3 regions of the Pseudomonas sp. Con_6 genome follow, and region 2 is predicted to be linked to each of the others. Evidence: predicted binding sites of a transcription regulator. Region 2 holds the regulator's gene; each other region holds the start of a gene.
What was found. The regulator sigma-54, encoded in region 2, starts transcription at its own class of promoters, with help from an activator protein. The targets are predictions, from matches to a motif close to ANTGGCATNNANNTTGCTNT.

Region 1 (5,055 bases), 3.0 Mb from region 2:
CCCGAAGACGGTTTCCAGCATGCTCTGGTACGGCTTCCCGGTGGTCCGCTACCTGCTGGCCTGGGTCGCCGGAACCGTGATCATGAGTCTGGCGTTCAAGGGCATCGACCGTCTGACCCGTCCTCGTGGCCAGTACCAGAGCAGCCTCGCCGGTGCGCGTAGCGTAGCTCCGTGGTACGTGCGTGGCGTGGTGTTCGTGATGATCCTGCTGGTGGCCGTTGTCTCCGCCCGCGGCACCCTGCGCCAGGGCCCGCCGATGCGCTGGGGCGATGCCTTCACCACCGACTCGAACTTTGTCAACCAACTGGGCCTGAACGGCACCTTGACCCTGATCGACGCGGCCAAGAGCCGCATGTCCGAGGACCGCGACAACATCTGGAAGGCCACCCTCGACCAGCAGGTCGCGCAGCAGACTGTGCGCAACATGCTGCTGACCTCGAACGACAAGCTGGTCGACGCCGATGAAGCGGCGATCCGTCGTGACTTCACCCCACCGGCAGACAAGACCCTGCCGATCAAGAACGTGGTGGTGATCCTGATGGAAAGCTTCGCCGGCCACTCCGTGGGCGCGTTGGGCGGCAAGGGCAACATCACCCCGTACTTCGACAAGCTGGCCGAGGAAGGCCTGCTGTTCGACCGCTTCTTCTCCAATGGCACCCATACCCACCAGGGCATGTTCGCCACCATGGCGTGCTTCCCCAACCTGCCGGGCTTCGAATACCTGATGCAGACCCCGGAAGGCGGCCACAAACTGTCCGGCCTGCCGGCACTGCTCAGCGCCCGCGACTACGATGATGTTTACGTCTACAACGGTGACTTCGCCTGGGACAACCAGTCCGGCTTCTTTGGCAATCAGGGCATGACCACCTTCATCGGCCGTCGTGACTTCGTCAACCCGGTGTTCTCCGATCCGACCTGGGGCGTATCCGACCAGGACATGTTTGACCGTGGCGCTCAGGAACTGGCCCACAACTACGGCAAGAAGCCGTTCTATGCCTTGCTCCAGACCCTGTCCAACCACACGCCGTATGCGCTGCCGGCGCAACTGCCGGTCGAGCCGGTGACCGGTTTCGGTCGCCTGGACGAGCACCTGACCGCCATGCGCTACTCCGACTGGGCCCTGGGCCAGTTCTTCGAGAAAGCGCGCAAGGAGCCATACTTCAAGGAAACCCTGTTCGTCATCGTCGGCGACCACGGCTTCGGCAACAACCAGCAGGTCACCGAGCTGGACCTGGGCCGCTTCAACGTGCCGATGCTGATGATCGCGCCGGGCATCCAGGAGAAATTCGGCAAGCGTAGCCATATCGTCGGGACCCAGATCGACATCGTGCCGACCATCATGGGCCGTCTCGGTGGTGAAACCCGTCATCAGTGCTGGGGCCGCGACCTGCTCAACCTGCCGGAAGGTGACGAGGGCATCGGTATGGTCAAGCCGTCGGGCAGCGAGCAGATCGTCGGCCTGTTCCAGGGCGATCACTTGCTGATCGAGTCCAAGGACATGGCGCCGCGCGTCTATCGCTACCAGGTGGGCAGCGAGTTCAAGGCCGAGCTGATCGAAAGCCCGGAACAGGCTGCGATGCAGAAGAAACTCGAGTCCTTTATCCAGACTGCGACCAAGAGCCTGCTGGACAACACTGCTGGCGTGGTTCACGGCATTCCGAAGTGATTGCTCTTGGTTGACGTGCAACTCCATGGACCCCGGCTTTGCCGGGGTCTTTTTTGTCCGGGGCGGGCGTCATGCTACTGAACAATGCCCCTTGGCCAGGGTCAACGGAAGGTAGGCTGGAAATACCCCGTACTTCCATTCGAGGACTACGCCAGATGAAAGAGTGGGAAATCACCTTCGTGGACCAGAAGGGCGAACGTACTTCGCTGTTGTTCGCCTGCGAAAACCGCCCGAGCCTCGAAGAGGCTGCGCGGCGGATCAGGGGCCACCTGTTCCCGATCATGGATGAGCTCGACCTCAACGATTTCCAGGACCGTGCCGAATGCCCGACCGCAAGGTGGCTGAAGGAGCAGAGCGGGGTGGAGATCACCGGAATCGCCGAGAAAGCCTGAACCCAGTCAGCTGGCGATGTGCCAAGGCTGACGCTACGCTGCATACAGGGCCGTCGCTTTTCCGGCGCCGGCCTTTGCCGTCGTTACATCCGCTCGAGAACCCCGCCCGCAAGGGCAGCAGGGGTTGGTGCGAAGGCACCGAAAGTCTATCCATCGTGAGTGAGGAGGACGATTCATGAGCAACCTGTACGAAGACATCAGCAGCACCGTACTGCGCCGCATGAAAGAGGGCGGCTTCGACTTCACGCAAATTCATCCCATCGAGTTTTACGCGGTATTCCCGGACGAGGACCGGGCGCGCAGGGCTGCAGGCAAGTTTCGTGGTGAGTCGCTATGTGCCTTGGTGCACGAGAGCGATGAAGGCTGGCAACTGGAATTGAGCAAGATCATGTACGCCACCCACGGTGGCATCGGCGCTTTCGAACAGGATTTCGAGGCGGTAATCAGGCCACTTGGCGGCGAGGCCCAAGGCTGGGGCGTCAAGCATGAACGACTGATGACCTGAAACCCTCCCGGGGCGGCGCCCGTCGCGGCCCCGGGTCAACCTGCGCTTCGCAATGAAGCGTGCGCCCCGCAGTAGTGGGCATTGCTGCACAGGTCTGGTGCGGCGTCATTCCTCTGTTTTTTCAACTCCTTGATTGCAAAGGCTTATTTCCGCTGGCACGGGCCTTGCGATGACGTTCATGCACGGGTGACAAGGAGTTCGGCATGATTCGCAAGTTCTACGACGAGATGTACGCCGCCGACGGTCAGCTCCGTCCGCACTATCGGGAGTTTGCCCGCTGGCTGGGGGAGACTCCCCCGGAACTGCTGGCTCAACGCCGCCGCGAGGCTGATCTGCTGTTCCATCGCGCCGGCATCACTTTTACGCTCTACGGTGACGAACAGGGCACCGAGCGCCTGATTCCCTTCGACACCATCCCACGGGCCATCCCGGCCAGCGAATGGCGCATGGTCGAGCGCGGTTGCATCCAGCGGGTCAAGGCGCTGAACCTGTTTCTCGCAGACCTCTACAACGAGCAGCGTATCCTGCGTGCCGGAATCATTCCCGCCGAGCAGGTCCTGGCCAACGACCAGTACCAGCTGGCGATGCAGGGCCTGAGCCTGCACCGCGGTCTCTACGCGCACATTGCCGGAGTCGACCTGGTGCGCGATGGCGATGGCACCTACTACGTCCTCGAAGACAACCTGCGCACCCCCAGCGGGGTCAGCTACATGCTCGAAGACCGCAAGATGATGATGCGCCTGTTCCCGGAGCTGTTCGCCGCCCAGCGCATCGCGCCCATCGACCATTACCCCAACCTGTTGCTCGACACCCTGAAAAGCTCCAGCCCTCTGGATGACCCAAGCGTGGTCGTGCTGACCCCGGGACGCTTCAACAGCGCCTTCTTCGAGCACGCCTTCCTTGCACGTGAGATGGGCGTGGAACTGGTGGAAGGCGCCGACCTGTTCGTCCGCGACGAGCGTGTATTCATGCGCACCACCGGCGGACCGAAGCCGGTGGATGTGATCTACCGCCGCCTCGACGATGCGTACCTCGATCCGCTGGCGTTCAATCCGGAATCCATGCTCGGCGTGCCCGGGCTGCTTTCGGCCTACCGCTGCGGCAACGTGGTGCTGGCCAACGCCATCGGCACCGGAGTCGCCGACGACAAGTCGGTCTACCCCTACGTTACCGACATGATCCGTTTCTACCTCGACGAGGAACCCATCCTGAACAACGTGCCCACCTGGCAATGCCGCAATCCCGCCGAGCTGTCCCATGTGCTGGCGCACCTGCCGGAGCTGGTGGTCAAGGAAACCCAGGGCTCCGGCGGCTACGGCATGCTGGTCGGGCCGGCCTCGACCCAGGCGGAGATCGCTGCCTTCGCCGAGCGCATCAAGGCCCGCCCTGCGGCCTATATCGCCCAGCCGACCTTGTCGCTGTCGACCTGCCCGACCTTTGTCGAGAACGGCATCGCGCCACGCCATATCGACCTGCGCCCGTTCGTCCTCTCCGGCCGCGAGACCCGTGTGGTGCCCGGCGGCCTGACCCGGGTGGCACTGCGCGAAGGCTCGCTGGTGGTGAACTCGTCCCAAGGCGGCGGCACCAAGGACACCTGGGTGGTGGAGGACTGAACCATGCTCAGCAGAACCGCTTCCGACCTGTACTGGATGTCACGCTACCTGGAGCGCGCGGAAAACCTCGCGCGGATGCTCGATGTCAGCTATTCGCTGTCGCTGATGCCGCAGGATGGCCGTGGTGATGGCCTGGACGAGATGACCCTGGCCCTGCGCATCACCGGCACCCTTGATGACTACCTGGCTCGCCATGGCCAACTGCATGCCGAGCGCCTGCTGCATTTCTTTGCCCTCGACCCCGAGAACCCGGCGAGCATCTACAGCTGCCTAGGCGCGGCACGGGCCTGTGCCCACGCGGTGCGCGGCAAGATCACCGCCGACATGTGGGAAAACATCAACGCCACCTGGCTGGAGATACGCGGCATCGCCGAGCAGGGCCTGGGGCGCTATGGCATGAGTCGTTTCTGTGAGTGGATCAAGGAGCGCTCGCACCTGTTCCGCGGTGCCACCTACGGCACCATCATGCGCAATGATGCCTTCCGCTTCATTCGCCTCGGTACCTTCATCGAGCGTGCCGACAACACGCTGCGCTTGCTCGATGCGCGTTATGAGATGTTCGGCGAGGCGGCGGAGGATGTCAGCGACAGCTCCGCCCGTGGCTACTACCAATGGAGCGCCTTGCTCCGCGCCCTGTCCTCGTTCGAGGCCTATACCGAGATCTACCGCGACGCCCCTACGGCGCGCCACGTAGCCGAACTGCTGCTCCTGCGTGCCGACGTGCCCCGTTCCCTGCGTGCCTGCACCGAAGAGATTGACCAGATCCTCGCCAGCCTGCCCGGCAGCAACGGGCGCCCGGCCCAGCGCCTGGCGGCCGAGGTGGATGCCAGGCTGCGCTACACCGGTATCGACGAAGTCCTGTCCCAAGGCCTGCATCCC
Region 2 (5,055 bases):
TCTTCAAGATGGGTTGCAACAACTGGCCCAGGCGTTCGGTCAGGTAGACGGAGCGATGGTGACCGCCCGTGCAACCGATGGCGACGGTCACGTAGGCGCGGTTGCTGGCGGCGAAGCGCGGCAACCATTTCAGCAGGTAGGAGGAGATGTCCTGGAACATTTCTTCCACGTCCGGTTGCGCGGCGAGGTAGTCGATGACCGGTTGATCCCGGCCCGAGTGCTCGCGCAGTTCCGGCTTCCAGTAGGGATTCGGCAGGCAGCGCACGTCGAACACCACGTCAGCATCCACCGGCATGCCTCGCTTGAAACCAAAGGATTCGATCAGGAAAGCCGTGCCGGGTTCCGGCTGATTGAGCAGGCGCAGTTTGATCGAGTCACGCAACTGGTAGAGGTTCAGATTGGTGGTATCGATCTTCAGGTCCGCCAGGTCGGCGATGGGCCCGAGCAGCTCGCTCTCGACCCGGATTGCTTCGGCCAAGGAACGGTCCGGGTTGGTCAGCGGGTGGCGGCGGCGGGTTTCGGAAAAACGTTTGAGCAGGGTTTCCTCGTCGGCGTCCAGGTACAGCACATCGCACTGGATGTGGCGGGCACGGGCTTCGTCGAGCAGCTCGGGGAATCGCGTCAGGTGACTGGGCAGGTTGCGGGCGTCGATCGACACCGCCACTCGCGGTTGCAGCAATTCGGTATTGATCAATGCGCTCTCCGCCAACTGCGGAAGCAGGCCGGCGGGGAGGTTATCGATACAGTAGAAACCATTGTCTTCAAGGACATCGAGGGCCGTACTTTTGCCGGATCCGGAACGGCCACTGACAATGATCAGGCGCATGGCTCAGCTTCCGTTCTGTTCGTCCAGGACAACCTGGTACAGGGCGGCGCTGCTGGTGGCGGCGCGCAGCTTGTCACGCACGTCCTTGCGGTCGAGCATGCTGGCAATCTGGCGGAGCAGCTCGAGGTGTGCATCGGTGGCGGCTTCCGGTACCAGCAGCACGAACAGCAGGTCTACCGGTGCGCCGTCGATGGCGTCGAAATCGATGGGGGCGTCCAGATGCAGCAGCGCGCTGATCGGACTGGTGCAGCCCTTGAGGCGACAGTGTGGAATGGCGATGCCATTGCCGAAGCCCGTCGAGCCGAGTTTCTCCCGGTCGATCAGGCTCTTGAACACGTCCTGGGTGTCCAGTTCGGGAACTTCCTTCCCGATCAGGTTGGCGATCTGTTCGAGTACGCGCTTTTTACTGCCGCCCGGCACGTTCACGAGGGAACGGCCGGGGGTCAGAATGGATTCAAGTCGGATCATGGATGAGGGGGATCAGCGGGCGGCTGCACCTTGCAGCAGACTTTGCTGTTTTTCCTTGTGTTTTTTCAGTTGGCGGTCGAGCTTGTCGGTCAGGAGGTCGATGGCGGCATACATGTCTTCGTGCTCTGCATTCGCTACCACTTCACCGCCAGGAATCTGCAAGGTCGCCTCGATCTTCTGTTCCAGCTTCTCGACCTTGAGGATCACCTGCACATTGGTGATGCGGTCATAGTGGCGCTCGAGCCGGGCGAGTTTTTCCCCGATGTAGGTACGCAGGGCCTCGGTGACTTCTACATGTTGTCCACTGATGTTGACTTGCATACTGCTTCTCCTTTGTTGCCGTGCATAAAGAGGCAGGTGTTGCGCCTGCCACTGAATTGCGATGGCACATCTCAGGGAAGGTCACATCAATCGCTTGCGTTCACTCGATGGTGCGATACCGAGGGACTCGCGGTACTTGGCGACGGTGCGACGTGCTACCTGGATGCCTTGTGCCTCCAGTAAACCAGCGATCTTGCTGTCACTCAATGGCTTTTTCTGATTTTCCGCGGCAACCAGTTTCTTGATGATCGCGCGGATGGCAGTGGACGAGCATTCCCCGCCTTCGGAGGTGCTCACGTGACTGGAGAAAAAGTATTTCAGCTCATAGATCCCGCGGGGGGTGTGCATGTATTTCTGTGTGGTCACCCGGGATATGGTCGATTCGTGCATGCCCACCGCCTCGGCGATGTCGTGCAGGACCAGCGGCTTCATGGCCTCGTCGCCGTGGTCGAGGAAACCGCGCTGGTGCTCGACGATCTGGGTCGCCACCTTCATCAGCGTCTCGTTGCGGCTTTGCAGGCTCTTGATGAACCAGCGCGCTTCCTGCAACTGGTTGCGCATGAAGGTGTTGTCGGCGCTGGTATCGGCGCGGCGGACGAAGCCGGCGTACTGCGGGTTGACCCGCAGGCGCGGCACCGCTTCCTGGTTCAGCTCCACCAGCCAGCGCTCGTTGTCCTTGCGCACGATCACGTCGGGGACCACGTATTCCGGCTCGCTCGACTCGATCTGCGAGCCGGGGCGCGGGTTCAGGCTCTGCACCAGCTCGATGACCTGGCGCAGCTCGTCTTCCTTGAGTTTCATGCGGCGCATCAACTGGCTGTAGTCGCGGCTGCCGAGCAGGTCGATGTAGTCACTGACCAGGCGCTGCGCCTCGCTCATCCATGGCGTGTTGGGTGGCAGTTGGCGCAGTTGCAGCAACAGGCACTCGCCGAGGTTGCGTGCGCCGATGCCCGCGGGCTCGAACTGCTGGATGCGGTGCAGGACGGCTTCGACCTCGTCCAGCTCGATGTCGAGCTCGGGGTCGAAGGAGTCGCAGATTTCTTCCAGGGTCTCGTCGAGGTAGCCCTGGTTGTTGATGCAGTCGATCAGGGTGACGGCGATCAGCCGGTCGGTGTCCGACATTGGTGCCAGGTTCAACTGCCAGAGCAGGTGGCTCTGCAGGCTTTCGCCTGCGGAGGTGCGGGTGGTGAAGTCCCACTCGTCATCGTCGTTGCTGGGCAGGCTGCTGGCGCTGGTCTGGTAGATGTCTTCCCAAGCGGTGTCAACCGGCAGCTCATTGGGAATGCGCTCGCTCCATTCGCCTTCCTCGAGGTTTTCCGCGCTGGGCGCGGATTGCTCGAAGCTGCTTTCCTGCGCTTCCGCGACCGGTTTGCTCTCGGCGTTGTCGGCCATGGGGTCGCTGTTATCGAAGTCGTCGCCTTCTTCCTGGCGTTCGAGCATCGGGTTCGACTCCAGGGCTTCCTGGATTTCCTGCTGCAGGTCCAGCGTGGAAAGCTGGAGCAGTCGGATGGCCTGTTGCAACTGCGGGGTCATCGTCAGTTGCTGGCCCATTCTTAGGACGAGCGATGGTTTCATGGCTGGGGCTTAACACCTTATTCGCCGGCGCGCATGCGCCATCTACTACACGGCGCGGGGCGCCAATTTTAAGCAAGATATATGCCTGAAATTGATGCGTTTGCCTAGAGCGCTGTAACAATTAAGCCGCAATAATGGCTGAATGCCAGCGCTCAGTCACTCCGGTACTTGGCCTACAGGCGGAACTCGTGGCCGAGGTAGACCTCTTTCACCAACTGGTTGGCCAGGATGGTTTCCGAATCGCCTTCGGCGATCAGTTGGCCATCGTTGACGATGTAAGCGGTTTCGCAGATATCCAGGGTTTCACGGACGTTGTGGTCGGTGATCAGCACGCCGATGCCCTTGGCCTTCAGATGATGGATGATCTGCTTGATGTCGCCGACCGAGATCGGGTCGACACCGGCAAAGGGTTCGTCGAGCAGGATGAACTTTGGCGCGGTGGCCAGGGCGCGGGCGATTTCCACGCGACGACGTTCGCCGCCGGACAGGCTCATGCCAAGGTTGTCGCGGATATGGCTGATGTGGAACTCCTGCAGCAGGCTTTCCAGCTCCTTGCGTCGACCGTCGCGGTCCAGGTCTTTGCGGGTTTCCAGGATCGCCATGATGTTGTCCGCCACAGACAGCTTACGGAAGATCGAGGCCTCCTGTGGCAGGTAGCCGATACCGGCGCGTGCGCGACCGTGCATCGGCTGGTGGCTGACATCCAGATCGTCGATCAGCACGCGGCCCTGATCGGCCTGGACCAGGCCGACGATCATATAGAAACACGTGGTCTTGCCAGCGCCGTTGGGGCCGAGCAGGCCGACGATCTGGCCGCTGTCGATGGACAGGCTGACGTCGCGCACGACTTGCCGGCTCTTGTAGCTCTTGGCCAGGTGCTGGGCTTTGAGAGTTGCCATTACTCGGCCTTCTTCTTCGGCTGGATCACCATGTCGATACGTTGACGTGGCGTCTTGATGTCTTTGCCGCCACGACCGGCGGTAGCGACCTGGGTCTTCGAGTTGTAGACGATCTTCTCGCCTTCGGTGGTATTGCCTGCGTTGATCACCCGGGCCTGGTCAGTGAGGATGATCAGGTCCTTGCCGGCCTGGTACTGGATCTGCTTGGCATAGCCCTGCATCTTGTCTGGCTTGCCGGGATTCTGCTGCTGCTCGAAATAGGCCAGGTTGCCAACCGAGGTGGCGGTGTCGATGTCACCGGCCTGGTTCAGGGTCACGGTCACGACGTTGCCTTTGATCATCATCGAGCCTTGGGTGATGATCACGTCGCCCGTATAGGTGGCGACCTTGTTCTTGTCGTCCATCTGGGCGCTGTCGGCCTGGATGCGAACGGGCTGCTCGCGATCGTTGGGCAGGGACCAAGCGCTCGCGCTTCCCAGTGCCGCGCTCAGGCTGAGCAAATAAGGGAGGGTTTTAACGAGCCTCATACTGTCCTCTTACGTTGGACAGCAGGTCCATCCTGCCGTCTTTCAAATACGCTTTCATTCCCTTGCCCGTAGTCACGCCACCGGCGCCGTCGATTCTAACGTCTTGCTCGGTTTGCGCATATTGCTTCTGCGGGAATACCGTCATGCGACTGGAGGTGATGATAGTGGTGCGATTCTGCTCGTCGGTGCGGGCCACGCGCACGGAGTCGATCAGCTCTACCTCGGTGCCGTCCGGGTTGACCTCGCCACGTTCGCTCTGTACGTGCCAGGGGAAGGTGGTGCCGCGGTACATCTGCAGGTCCGGCTTGGTCAGCAGGGTGACTTCGCTGGCCTTGAGGTGCTCGACCTTGTCTGCGGTCATTTCGTACTGCAGCTTGCCGTCGGGCAGGAACTGCACACTGTGGGCGTTGATGGCGTAGTAGTCGATGGCACTTTCGTC
Region 3 (5,055 bases), 540 kb from region 2:
AACAAGCGCCCGGTGAACTCCGACTTGCGGGAGTCCGGAGCGATCGAGCAGGACGCCGACGTGATCATGTTCGTCTACCGCGACGAGGTGTATCACCCGGAGACCGAGCACAAGGGCATCGCCGAGATCATCATTGGCAAGCAGCGGAACGGCCCGATCGGCTTTATCCGCCTTGCCTTCATCGGCAAGTACACCCGCTTCGAGAACCTCGCGCCGGGCAGCTACAACTTCGACGACGACGAATAAGAACGTCGCTTGACCAATTCCGACCTTCAGCGTCGGAATTGGTCAATTTTTGTGCTATTCTCCGCGCCCGTGATTTTCCCGCCTCCCAAAAAAACCGGTCACTGACATGCAAGCAGCCAAACCACTCTTCGACTATCCCAAGTACTGGGCCGAATGCTTCGGGCCGGCACCGTTCCTGCCGATGAGCAGGGAGGAGATGGATCAGCTCGGCTGGGACTCCTGCGATATCATCATCGTGACCGGCGACGCCTACGTCGACCATCCGTCGTTCGGCATGGCCATCATCGGCCGCCTGCTGGAAGCCCAGGGCTTCCGCGTCGGGATCATCGCCCAGCCGAACTGGCAGTCGAAGGACGACTTCATGAAGCTCGGCGAGCCGAACCTGTTCTTCGGGGTCGCGGCGGGCAATATGGACTCGATGATCAACCGCTACACCGCGGACAAGAAGATCCGCTCCGACGACGCCTACACCCCGGGTGGCCTGGCCGGCAAGCGTCCTGACCGCGCCAGTCTGGTATACAGCCAGCGCTGCAAGGAAGCCTACAAGCATGTGCCGATCGTCCTCGGCGGCATCGAGGCTTCGCTGCGCCGCATCGCGCACTATGACTACTGGCAGGACAAGGTCCGCCATTCGATCCTGATCGACGCCTGCGCCGACATCCTCCTGTACGGCAACGCCGAGCGCGCCGTGGTCGACATCGCCCAGCGCCTGGCCGCCGGCGAGCGCATCGAGGACATCAGTGACATCCGCGGCACCGCGTTCATCCGTCGCGACACTCCGCAGGGTTGGTACGAGATCGACTCGACCCGTATCGATCGTCCGGGCAAGGTCGACAAGATCATCAACCCGTACGTCAACACCCAGGACACCCAGGCCTGCGCCATCGAACAGCAGAAGGGCGAGGTCGAGGACCCGAACGAAGCCAAGGTGGTGCAGATCCTCGAAAGCCCGCGCATGACCCGGGAAAAGACGGTGATCCGCCTGCCATCCTTCGAGAAGGTGCGCAACGACGCGGTGCTCTACGCCCATGCCAACCGCGTGCTGCACCTGGAGACCAACCCGGGTAACGCGCGGGCCATGGTGCAAAAGCACGGTGAAGTCAACGTCTGGTTCAACCCGCCACCCATTCCGATGACCACCGAGGAAATGGACTACGTCTTCGGCATGCCCTACGCGCGAATCCCGCATCCGGCCTACGGCAAGGAGCGCATCCCGGCGTACGAGATGATCCGTTTCTCGGTGAACATCATGCGTGGCTGTTTCGGTGGCTGCACTTTCTGCTCGATCACCGAGCACGAAGGGCGGATCATCCAGAACCGCTCTCACGAGTCGATCATTCGCGAGATCGAGGAGATCCGCGACAAGGTCCCAGGCTTCACCGGCGTCATTTCCGACCTTGGCGGGCCGACCGCGAACATGTATCGCATCGCCTGCAAGAGCACCGAGATCGAGACCCACTGCCGCAAGCCGTCCTGCGTGTTCCCGGGCATCTGCCCGAACCTGAACACCGACCACTCGTCGCTGATCAAGCTGTACCGCAGCGCCCGCGCCCTGCCGGGGGTGAAGAAGATCCTTATCGCTTCGGGCCTGCGCTACGACCTCGCCGTGGAGTCGCCGGAGTACGTGCGCGAGCTGGTCACTCACCACGTCGGTGGCTACCTGAAGATCGCCCCGGAGCACACCGAGGAAGGTCCGCTGAACCAGATGATGAAACCTGGTATCGGCACCTACGACCGCTTCAAGCGCATGTTCGAGAAGTTCTCGAAAGAGGCGGGCAAGGAGCAGTACCTGATCCCGTACTTCATTGCCGCGCACCCGGGCACCACCGACGAAGACATGATGAACCTGGCCCTGTGGCTCAAGGGCAACGGCTTCCGCGCCGACCAGGTGCAGGCGTTCTACCCGTCGCCGATGGCCTCGGCCACGGCCATGTACCACTCGGGCAAGAACCCGCTGCGCAAGGTCACCTACAAGAGCGAAGGGGTGACCATCGTCAAGAGCGAGGAGCAGCGCCGCCTGCACAAGGCCTTCCTGCGCTACCACGATCCGAAGGGCTGGCCGATGCTGCGCGAGGCCCTGCAGCGCATGGGCCGTGCCGACCTGATCGGCCCTGGCAAGCACCAGTTGATCCCGCTGCACCAACCGGACACCGACAGCTATCAGAGCGCTCGGCGCAAGAACTCCACCCCGGCGGGCAGCCACAAGGTGGCCAAGGAACAGAAGATCCTTACCCAGCACACCGGCCTGCCACCGCGTGCCAGTGATGGCGCCAAGCCGTGGGACAAGCGCGAGCAGGCCAAGGCCGCCGCCTTCGCCCGCAACCAGGAAGCGGCCAAGGCGCGCAAGGATGCGGCCAAGGGTGGCAAGAGCGGTAAAGGCAAGACCAAGCGCCAGCCGGTCCTGCCGCGCTAAGCCCCATGACGGGGCTTGCGCCCCGTCATGACGCCCCTCCTTGCACCTCTCCGGTGCAAGGTGCCGAGGGCCTCATCGCTGGCAAGCCAGCTCCCACAGGTTTTGCGGTGCACGCGATCCCTGTGGGAGCTGGCTTGCCAGCGATGAGGCCAGACCAGACACCATCATTTTTCACTGCAAAGCCACTGGCATAACTCTTGCCGCATCCCGCCCACAACTCCCCTGTGAGCGCCCCAATGTCCGACCTGCTGGATGCCCTGACCCCAAGCCCCGCGACCTGGCATGAAATGCTGGGCTTCGATGGCAGCGTGCGTCCGCACTGGCAGGCACTGCTCGCCCATCTGCAACGCAGCTGCCCGCAGCAACTGGGCCAGCGCCAGTCCCTGGTCAACCGCCAACTGCGGGAAAACGGCGTGACCTACAACATTTACGCCGATCCCGATGGCGCCGACCGCCCCTGGGAGCTGGACCTGCTGCCCCAGGTGATCCCTGCTGCCGAATGGGAGCACCTGGCCCGCGGCATCGCCCAGCGTGCAGGGCTGCTGAACGCGGTGCTGGCGGACATCTACGGCCCGCAGCAGTTGATCGGCGAAGGCCTGTTGCCCGCCGAACTGGTCTTCGGCCACGACAACTTCCTCTGGCCCTGCCAGGGCATCGAGGTTCCCGACCGGACCTGGCTGCATATCTACGCCGCCGACCTGGCGCGCGGCCCGGACGGACGCTGGTGGGTCACCGCCGATCGCACCCAGGCCCCCTCCGGCGCGGGCTATGCCCTGGAAAACCGCACCGTCGTCTCCCGGGCATTTCCCGAGCTGTACCGCGACCTCCATGTGCAGCACCTGGCGGGCTTCTTCCGCACCCTGCAACAAAGCCTTGCGCAGTTGGCCCCGAGCGGAAGGGAAACGCCGTTGGTGGTGCTACTGACCCCCGGGCGTTTCAACGAAAGCTGGTTCGAACACCTGTTCCTCGCCCGCCAGCTCGGCTACCCGCTGGTGGAGGGCAGTGACCTGACCGTGCGCGACGGCATCGTCTACCTCAAGACCCTCGGTGGTCTGCGCCGGGTCCATGCCATCCTGCGGCGGCTCGACGATGATTTCTGCGACCCCCTCGAACTGCGCACCGACTCCGCCCTGGGCGTCCCCGGCCTGCTGGACGCGGTGCGCCAGGGCAGGGTGCTGGTGGCCAATGCGCTGGGCAGCGGAGTCCTGGAATCCCCGGGACTGCCGGGTTTTCTGCCGGCCATCAGCCAGCGACTGCTGGGCGAGGAACTGATCCTGCCTTCCATCGCCAGTTGGTGGTGCGGCGAGCCGGCGGCCCTGGCCCAGGCGCTGGAGAAAATGCCGGAGCTGCTGTTCAAGCCGGCGTTCCCGTCACAGAGCTTCCAGCCGCTACTGGGCCGGGATCTGGACGCAGTCCAGCGCCAGGCGCTGGCCGAACGCCTGCGAGCACGTCCCTACGCCTATGTCGCCCAGGAGTTGGCGCAACTGTCCCAAGCTCCGGTCTGGCAGGACAACGGCCTGGAAGACCGGCCCGTGGGCGTGCGCGTCTATGCTGTGGCCAGTGCCGAGGGCTGGCGTGTATTGCCGGGGGGGCTGACCCGGGTGGCCGCGCAGGCCGATGCCGAAGTGGTCTCGATGCAGCGCGGCGGTGCCAGCAAGGACACCTGGGTCCTCGGCGAGCACCCCGCTCGTGGTGAGCAGTGGCAGGTCAGCCGCAGCCTCGGCGTGGCCGATCTGGTCCGTGCCGATCCCTACCTGCCCTCGCGGGTGGTGGAAAACCTGTTCTGGTTCGGCCGCTATTGCGAGCGCTGCGATGCCAGCGCGCGGCTGCTGCGGATCCTGCTCGGCCGTTACCTCGACGGCGACTCGCCACAGGCACTGGCGGCGGCGGTGCAACTGGCCGAAGGCCTGGAGCTGTTGCCACGTGAAGGCACCCTGGACACACGGCTGCGTACGGCGCTGCTGGATCCGGACTGGGGTTTCAGCCTGCGGGCCAACCTGCAGCGCCTGCAATGGTCGGCGGGGCAGGTGCGAGGCAAGCTGTCTCGGGAGAACTGGCAGGCCCTGAGCGCACTGCAACGGGACGCGCAGCGCCTCGATGATCGCGCTGCCGACTTTACCGAACTGCTGGACTTCCTCAACCGGTTGATCCTGTCGATGGCGGCGCTTTCCGGCTTCGCCCTGGACGACATGACCCGCGACGAGGGCTGGCGCTTCCTCCTGACCGGGCGCCGTATCGAGCGCCTGCATGCCCTGGGCAGCAGCCTCGCCGGTTTCCTGCGGGCCCCGGCGGCGACCGATCAATCCTGCCTGGAATGGCTGCTGGAACTGGCCAACAGCAGCATCACCTATCGCTCCCGTTACCTGGCCGTGGCGCAACTGATCCCGGTGCTGGAC

Region 1: AC5QPF_RS08670 (circularly permuted type 2 ATP-grasp protein) is a predicted target of sigma-54. The motif match lies at 2,715-2,734, and genes of this name have one in related genera.
Region 3: AC5QPF_RS28995 (circularly permuted type 2 ATP-grasp protein) is a predicted target of sigma-54. The motif match lies at 2,844-2,863, and genes of this name have one in related genera.

Annotation. Positions count from the first base shown of each region.
Region 1 is NZ_CM182011.1:1,884,107-1,889,161, forward strand. It holds gene AC5QPF_RS08655 (sulfatase-like hydrolase/transferase) at 1-1,666, shown strand, start outside; gene AC5QPF_RS08660 (hypothetical protein) at 1,822-2,058, shown strand; gene AC5QPF_RS08665 (ribonuclease E inhibitor RraB) at 2,234-2,563, shown strand; gene AC5QPF_RS08670 (circularly permuted type 2 ATP-grasp protein) at 2,767-4,176, shown strand; gene AC5QPF_RS08675 (alpha-E domain-containing protein) at 4,180-5,055, shown strand, end outside.
Region 2 is NZ_CM182011.1:5,870,190-5,875,244, reverse strand. It holds gene rapZ (RNase adapter RapZ) at 1-826, opposite strand, end outside; gene ptsN (PTS IIA-like nitrogen regulatory protein PtsN) at 830-1,294, opposite strand; gene hpf (ribosome hibernation-promoting factor, HPF/YfiA family) at 1,307-1,615, opposite strand; gene AC5QPF_RS26485 (RNA polymerase factor sigma-54) at 1,697-3,190, opposite strand; gene lptB (LPS export ABC transporter ATP-binding protein) at 3,364-4,089, opposite strand; gene lptA (lipopolysaccharide transport periplasmic protein LptA) at 4,089-4,616, opposite strand; gene lptC (LPS export ABC transporter periplasmic protein LptC) at 4,603-5,055, opposite strand, start outside.
Region 3 is NZ_CM182011.1:6,407,366-6,412,420, reverse strand. It holds gene dnaB (replicative DNA helicase) at 1-246, shown strand, start outside; gene AC5QPF_RS29000 (YgiQ family radical SAM protein) at 353-2,659, shown strand; gene AC5QPF_RS28995 (circularly permuted type 2 ATP-grasp protein) at 2,896-5,055, shown strand, end outside.